DNA from 2 places in the Nocardioides kongjuensis genome. Region 2 is predicted to be linked to the other one. Evidence: predicted binding sites of a transcription regulator. Region 2 holds the regulator's gene; the other holds the start of a gene.
What was found. Region 2 encodes LexA, which represses DNA repair genes until DNA is damaged. Its sites were predicted from a motif close to TCGAACANNTGTTCGA; they were not measured.
Positions count from the first base shown of each region.

Region 1: a site for LexA is predicted at 1,526-1,541, ahead of BJ958_RS24930 (alpha-ketoglutarate-dependent dioxygenase AlkB). Genes of this name have one in related genera too.

Region 1 is NZ_JACCBF010000001.1:5,190,695-5,194,090, forward strand. It holds gene BJ958_RS24920 (hypothetical protein) at 1-438, shown strand, start outside; gene BJ958_RS24925 (VOC family protein) at 486-881, shown strand; gene BJ958_RS24930 (alpha-ketoglutarate-dependent dioxygenase AlkB) at 888-1,505, opposite strand; gene BJ958_RS24935 (GntR family transcriptional regulator) at 1,636-2,325, shown strand; gene BJ958_RS24940 (hypothetical protein) at 2,326-2,688, opposite strand; gene BJ958_RS24945 (hypothetical protein) at 2,783-3,097, shown strand; gene BJ958_RS24950 (hypothetical protein) at 3,094-3,396, shown strand, end outside.
Region 2 is NZ_JACCBF010000001.1:3,037,831-3,041,226, forward strand. It holds gene BJ958_RS14565 (hypothetical protein) at 290-634, shown strand; gene BJ958_RS14570 (LysM peptidoglycan-binding domain-containing protein) at 768-1,157, opposite strand; gene lexA (transcriptional repressor LexA) at 1,439-2,185, shown strand; gene BJ958_RS14580 (MXAN_6640 family putative metalloprotease) at 2,252-3,396, shown strand, end outside.

The DNA.
Region 1 (3,396 bases), 2.2 Mb from region 2:
GACGACGCGGTCGCCCCGCTCGCCGCCGGCGGTCGTTGGACGGCGCTGCCGTGGAAGCGGCTCGCGATGCTCGCCGCCATCGTCTTCGTCCTGACGCTGGTGGTGATCAGCGCCGTCGAGCTGATCGCCGGCAGGAGTGTCTCCACGATCACCGGCGGGACCGACGGCAAGGACCGGACCTCGATCGGCGGGGTGTTCGGCGACGGCGGCGGCAAGGGCACCGACAAGCACCAGCAGCAGGAGCTGCCGGCCGAGGAGACCCCGACGCCGACGCCCAGCCCGACGGAGTCCGACACCGCCACGGTCCTGCCCACCGAGCCGACCGGTCCTGCGACCCCGACCGAGGTCCCGACCGATACCGCGACGCCGACCGAGACGCTCGCGCCGACCCCGGCGCCCTCCGCGACGCCCAGTCCCTCGGCGACGGTCACTCCCTGACGCGAAACCCGGTTGCCCGGGCGTGCGGTCCCGGCAAGGGTGGGTGCGTGACGTCGTACATCTCGCACACCACCGTCGACTGCGCCAACGCCTACGAGCTCTCGGAGTGGTGGAAGCCGGTCCTCGGCTACACCGACCTGCCCGGCGACCCGAACCTGCCGGGCCACGAGGAGTGCATGATCATCGACCCCGACACCGGTCACCAGGTGCTGTTCATCGAGGTCCCCGACCGCAAGGTCGGCAAGAACCGCGTGCACTTCGACCTGCGCCCGCGCACCGGCAGCCGGGACGAGGAGATCGAGCGGCTGCTGGCGTACGGCGCCGTGCAGGTCGCCGACCACCGCGGCATCCACGGCCCCGGCAGCGGCTGGGTCACCTTCGCCGACCCGGAGGGCAACGAGTTCTGCGTGGTCCGCTCGCAGGGCGAGCTCGCGGGCTCCTGAGAGCCCTCAGAAGACGTTGAGCGGCCGGAACTGCACGGAGATCCGCGGTCCGGCCGAGGCCACCTTGGGTACGGCGTGCTCCCAGGTGCGCTGGCACGAGCCGCCCATGACGACCAGGTCGCCGTGGCCCATCTCGACCGCGAACGCCTCGTCGCGGCGCTCGGGGTCGCGCGGGCGCAGGTGCAGTCGGCGCGGGTCGCCGACCGAGACGATCGCGACCATGGTGTCGTCGGTGGAGCCGCGCCCGATCGTGTCGCCGTGCCAGGCGACGCTGTCGCGCCCGTCGCGGTAGTAGCAGCAGCCGGCGGTCCGGAACGGCTCACCCAGCTCGGCGGCGTAGCGCTGCGTCAGTCGCTCCCGTGCGTCCGTGAGCGCCGGATGGGGCAGCTCGTCGCCGATCATGTAGGTGAACACGAGGCGCGGGACGTCGACCACCCGGTCGTACATCGCCCGCCGCTCCGCGCGCCACGGCACGTCGCGGACCAGTGTCGCGAACACCTCGTCGGCGTCGGGCAGCCAGTCGCGCGCGACGTCGACCCAGGCGCCCGCGCTCAGCACGCGACGCTCGGTGGTGACCTCGCTCGCCGAGGCGTCGAACAGGCTGGTCTGGAAGTCCACCGTCATGGACCGAGGATACCTCCGGGTCGAACAGGTGTTCGCATGGCACGCTCGGCAAAATTCCGTCGGTTCCCGGGACGGTGCCCGCCGCGCGTACCTACTGTCGACCTCCGGCGGGACAGCACCAGGGGGGTCGATGAGCCGCTCGCTCAAGCACGTGACGATCCGTGAGTACGTCCGTGAGCTCGTCGCCGGCAGCGCGCCGGGAACGGCGGCTCCGTCCGAGCGCGACCTGGTCGACCGGTTCGGCGTCGCCCGGATGACGGTGCGCCAGGCGCTGGACGCGCTGGTCGGCGAGGGAGTGCTGGAACGCGTGCCCGGGCGGGGCACGTTCGTCGCCGCGCCCCGTCGTGCGGCGACCGGCGTCCTCGGCTTCACCGAGGAGATGGCCCGCCGCGGCATGGTCGCCGAGACCCACACCCTGGTCGCCGAACGGATCCCCGCGGGCGACGCGCTCGCGACCGCGCTCCAGGTCGCCCCCGGCTCGCTCCTGGTGCGCTGGCGGCGCTTGCGGATGGCCGACGGCCGAGCGGTCTGCCTGTCCGACACCTACCTCGTCGAGCGGCGGGTGCCCGGTCTGGTCGACGCGCTGCCGAGCAGCCTGTACGACGACCTCGGCGACCGCGGCCTGCGACCGACCTGGTCGGAGGACGTGCTGGCGGCGTGCGCGGCCGGCGCGGAGGAGGCTGCGCTGCTCGAGGTGCGCAGCGGTGCCCCGGTGCTGCGCCACGACCGCCGGGCGTGTGCCGAGGAGGTCGTGGTCGAGGTCACGCGCACGCTCTACCGCGGCGACCAGCACACGGTCAGCCTGCTGCTGCGGGGCTGATCAGGAGAGCTCGCCGAGCGGCGCGACCTCGACCCCGGACTCCTCGCAGACCCAGGTGGGGTCCGGACCCCCGAGGTCGGGCTCGATGTGCAGCGCGTGCAGCGGGCCGCCGTCGCAGCGCGTGCACAGCGGCCACAGGCCCTCCCGTGCGTGCCGGCCGAACCGGTCGGCGAGTCCGTCCTGCACGTCCTGGGCCACCAGGCCGGCGATGAACGGCGCCCCCTCGGGCCACTGCTCCAGCCACCAGCGGCGCTCGGAGCAGGCGTCCTCGAGCAAAGTCACGGAGTCCGGCGTACCGAGGGCACGGGCCTGCAGGTCGGCCAGCACCTGCGCTCGGGCACGGAAGATCACGCTGTCGTCCACAGGTCCATTGTGCGCGGGTTTGGTGACGGGGCCGCCCGGGGCATGGCAGCCGGCACCGCTCCCGACCCGCGGGAGCCACCGAGAGGGGACCGCCATGACCCTGTCCGCCGTGTGGGGCGACCTGGACCGGCTCGACGACGAGATGGCCGAGCTCGCGGGGCAGGTCGCCGAGCTGACGTCGTACGCCCGGCGGTGGGTGTGCCAGCGGGCCGGCTTCGAGCCCAGCCCCCTGTGCCTGCTGCGTCCGCTGGCCGAGCTGATGGACCTGCTCGCCGACGGGTTCGGCGACCTGCGTGCCCTGGCTCTCGACGACTGGGCCGACCTGCGGCACGGCGTCGCGTCGACCCGCCTGGACCTGCGAGCGGTCGACGACGACGCGGTCGCCCTGATGCCGGTGGTGGCCCGATGACCGTCGAGCCGCTGCTCCTCCCGGAGCCCGGGCCCGGACCCGAGCGGCTGCGCCACGACGCGGAGCTCCGGGCGCTGGACCGCACCTTCGACCGCATCCGCGACACGGTCAACACGGGCATCGACGTCCTCAACGACCTCGGGTGCGGGCTGCGCCGCCTGCCCGAGGAGAGCCTTCAGGAGCTGGTCGTGCTGCCGCTGACCGGCGACTACCGGCGGATCCGGCAGAACTCCGCCGCGATCGGTCACCTCGACGCTGCGCTGGCCCGCTACGCCGCCTCCACCGCCCGGATGGCGCTC
Region 2 (3,396 bases):
CCTGTGGGTGACGAAGGCCCGCCCTGTGGACTAGATGTGGAGAACTACATCGTTGTAACTACTAGATGTAGTGGTAACCGTACGCCCCGGCCACCAGTGATGCAAGCGCGGGTCGCCACGAGTTCGGCGGGGGTCCGGTCCGGGTGGAGTTTGCGCAGGTCACCGCCACGAAGGCCGGCCCGCGACCGCTCTCCGGCCGGCGATTCGCAGCAGCACGACGAGCTTCTCGGCCGGCCCGGAAGGTGTGGAGGGCGCGTTGGCTGAGCATTCCACCCACCCATCAGGAACAATGACCGCCGTGACAGGTGGCAAGCGGGCCGGCGATCGGGCGAAGGCGAAGTTCCGACCCGCGCTGCTGCTGATCGCCGCCGCCGGAACGGCGTCCATCGTGGCCTGGGGGTACCTCGTCGTCGCGGCGATCGACTTCGGCGCGACCGCCCGCCACGACGGCAAGGGCAGCGCCTGGGCCTTCATGGCCGTCGCCTCGCTGGGCGCCATGCTGTGCCTCTTCCTCACCTTCATGCTGGCCATCCGCCTCTCCCGCGCCCTGGGCATGAGCGCGCACCACCACCACGAGCCCCGCCCCAAGCGGGACCCGGCCGCCCCCAAGGGCGGCAAGCGCGCGGCTCGCTGAGCCCGTCGCCCAACCCCCGAGGACGCGCGAAGGGCGGGATCCGGTTCGGTCGGATCCCGCCCTTCGTCTTCCCCGGGGCCGTGCAGGCCCCATCTCCGCTGGGGTCGAGGCAGCGAAGAGTCATGTGGTGCGACTAGTGCGTCGGCACCCGGAGCTCCTGGCCGACGTAGACCATGCTGCCGTCGAGCGTGTTGAGCTGCTGGATGGTCTCCATCATGTCGCGCACGTCGTCGCCCGAGGTCGCGGCGGCGTCGCTCGCGATGTCCCACAGCGTGTCACCGGGGCCGACCGTCACCAGCTGGACCTGGGGGGCGCCCCCGTCCTCGCGCGTCGCGGCCGACCCGGCGGCGAGCCAGATCGCCGCGAGGGCGACCACGACCAGCGCCAGCAGGAAGACGACCGCACGGCCGCGCCGGGTCAGCCGGACCTGCCCCCGGGCGACGGGACGGGCCGCCGCAACGGGACGGGCGCTCGCCGTACGACGAACGGCGGTGACGCGGGGCGCGAGGGTGATGGTGCTCATGGAGACCTCCGGGGGAAGTGGACGGGGCTGTCTGCAACCAGGGAGGTTGTATCCAGGGGGTCCGACGGAAGGTGTTCGATCAGGCGTTCGATCGAACATGTGTACGAGACTAGATCAGGTGTTCGAGGATTTCCAGTACCGTTCGAAAGTTCGTTCGACCGGCGTGTCGCGACACGCGGTTCGAACAGATGTTTGAAACCGGCGGCCCGGTTCGGTTAGCGTCGTCACACGGGCCCGGTCGATCCGGACCACACCACCCGAGCTGAGCTGGAGGGCGATCGATGACGGAGCGCAAGGGCACGGAGCGCAAGGCGAGCAGCGTCACCGAGCTGCCCGACGGGCCGGCCGACGCGACCGGGCTGACCCCGCGCCAGCAGCGGGTCCTGGCCCACATCAAGGACAGCATCGAGAAGCGGGGCTACCCGCCGAGCATGCGCGAGATCGGCCAGGCGGTCGGCCTCACCAGCACCTCCAGCGTCGCCCACCAGCTGCGCACCCTGGAGGAGAAGGGCTTCCTCAAGCGCGACCCCAACCGGCCGCGCGCCCTCGAGGTCTTCCTGCCCGAGGTGATGGCAGCGCGCCGGGCGATGGGCACCGCCGAGGACCCCGACCGCCAGACCTACGACGAGACCGGGATCGGCGACGCCGCGCCGACACCCGCCAACGTGCCGGTGGTCGGCCGGATCGCGGCCGGTGGCCCGATCCTGGCCGAGGAGCGCGTCGAGGACGTCTTCCCGCTGCCGCGCCAGCTCGTCGGCGACGGGCAGCTGTTCCTGCTCGAGGTCAGCGGCGAGTCGATGATCGAGGCCGCGATCTGCGACGGCGACTACGTCGTGATCCGCCAGCAGCCGACCGCCGAGAACGGCGAGATCGTCGCGGCGATGATCGACGGCGAGGCGACGGTCAAGACCTTCCAGCGCAAGGACGGCAAGGTCTGGCTGCTCCCCCACAACCCGGCGTTCGAGCCGATCGACGGCACCAACGCGACCATCCTCGGCAAGGTGACGGCGGTGCTGCGGCGGGTGTGAGGTTTTCCTGACCGGTCGGTGACATAGGGTCTGTCTGTCCTGTCGCCATACCGAAGGCCGGTCCTGATGCCTCCTCGCAGCCACTTCCCCTTCATCGGGCTGCTGTCCTCGCTCCTCGCCGCACTGCTGACGGTCTCCGTCCTCGGCGGCGTCGCCCGCGCGGACGACACCTACCCGGCCGCACCGGCCGGCACCGCCGTGCCCGTCGACATCGACGACACGGTCGCGCAGGCGACCGCGGAGCACGCCCTCGAGACGGTGCAGGACATCGTCGACACCGCTCCGGGCGCCGCGCCGAGCGACGCCACGACGGGCGCCGACCTGACCATGGCGCTGCGCGACCTCGCGCTCACCCGCGACGACCTGCCGAGCGACCTGCAGGACGACGCCGCGCAGCTGCTCGCGCGGCCCGGCACCGCCCACCGGCCGCCCCCGGGCTACCCGTCACAGGGCATCGAGTGCACGCCGGGATCGGGTCTTCCCTGCTACACCGCGCCCGAGGCAGCCCCGCTGTGCAGCGCGAGCATCTGCGTGCACTACGTGCAGGGCGCCTACGCCCCGAGCTCCGGCTCGGACGTCCCGGCTCCCGGCTACCCGAACGCGGTGCTCAACGTGATGACGAACGTCGCGAACCGGTACGTCGCCGCCGGCTACCGGACGCCCGTCAGCGACGGCAACGAGTTCGACGTCTACCTCGCCGACCTCGGCAAGCGCGGCCTCTACGGCTACTGCACGACCGACCAGCGGGTCGCGGGCCACGTGACCGCGGCCGCGTACTGCGTCCTCGACAACGATTACGCCGAGTTCGGCCCGGTGCCCGGCCCGCTGGGCAACCTGCAGGTGACCGCGGCCCACGAGTACTTCCACGCGGTGCAGTTCGCCTACGACGTCAACGAGGACGGCTGGCTGCTCGAGGCGACCGCGACCTGGGCCGAGGACGAGGTGTACCCGGCGATCAACGACAACATCCAGTACCTCAAGGGCGGCCCGCTGGGGCAGCCCGCACAGCCGCTGGACCACCGCAAGGGCCTGGCGCCGTACGGCGCGTGGATCTTCTTCAGGTACCTCAGCGAGCACTTCGCGGCGGACGCCGGCGGGATGCCCGTCATCGTGCGCGACATCTGGGACCTGGCCGCCGGTCCGGCCAACGCGCGGCAGGCGATCAGCGCCGCCCTGGCCGCGCGCGGCACCGACCTGCGCACCCAGTTCGG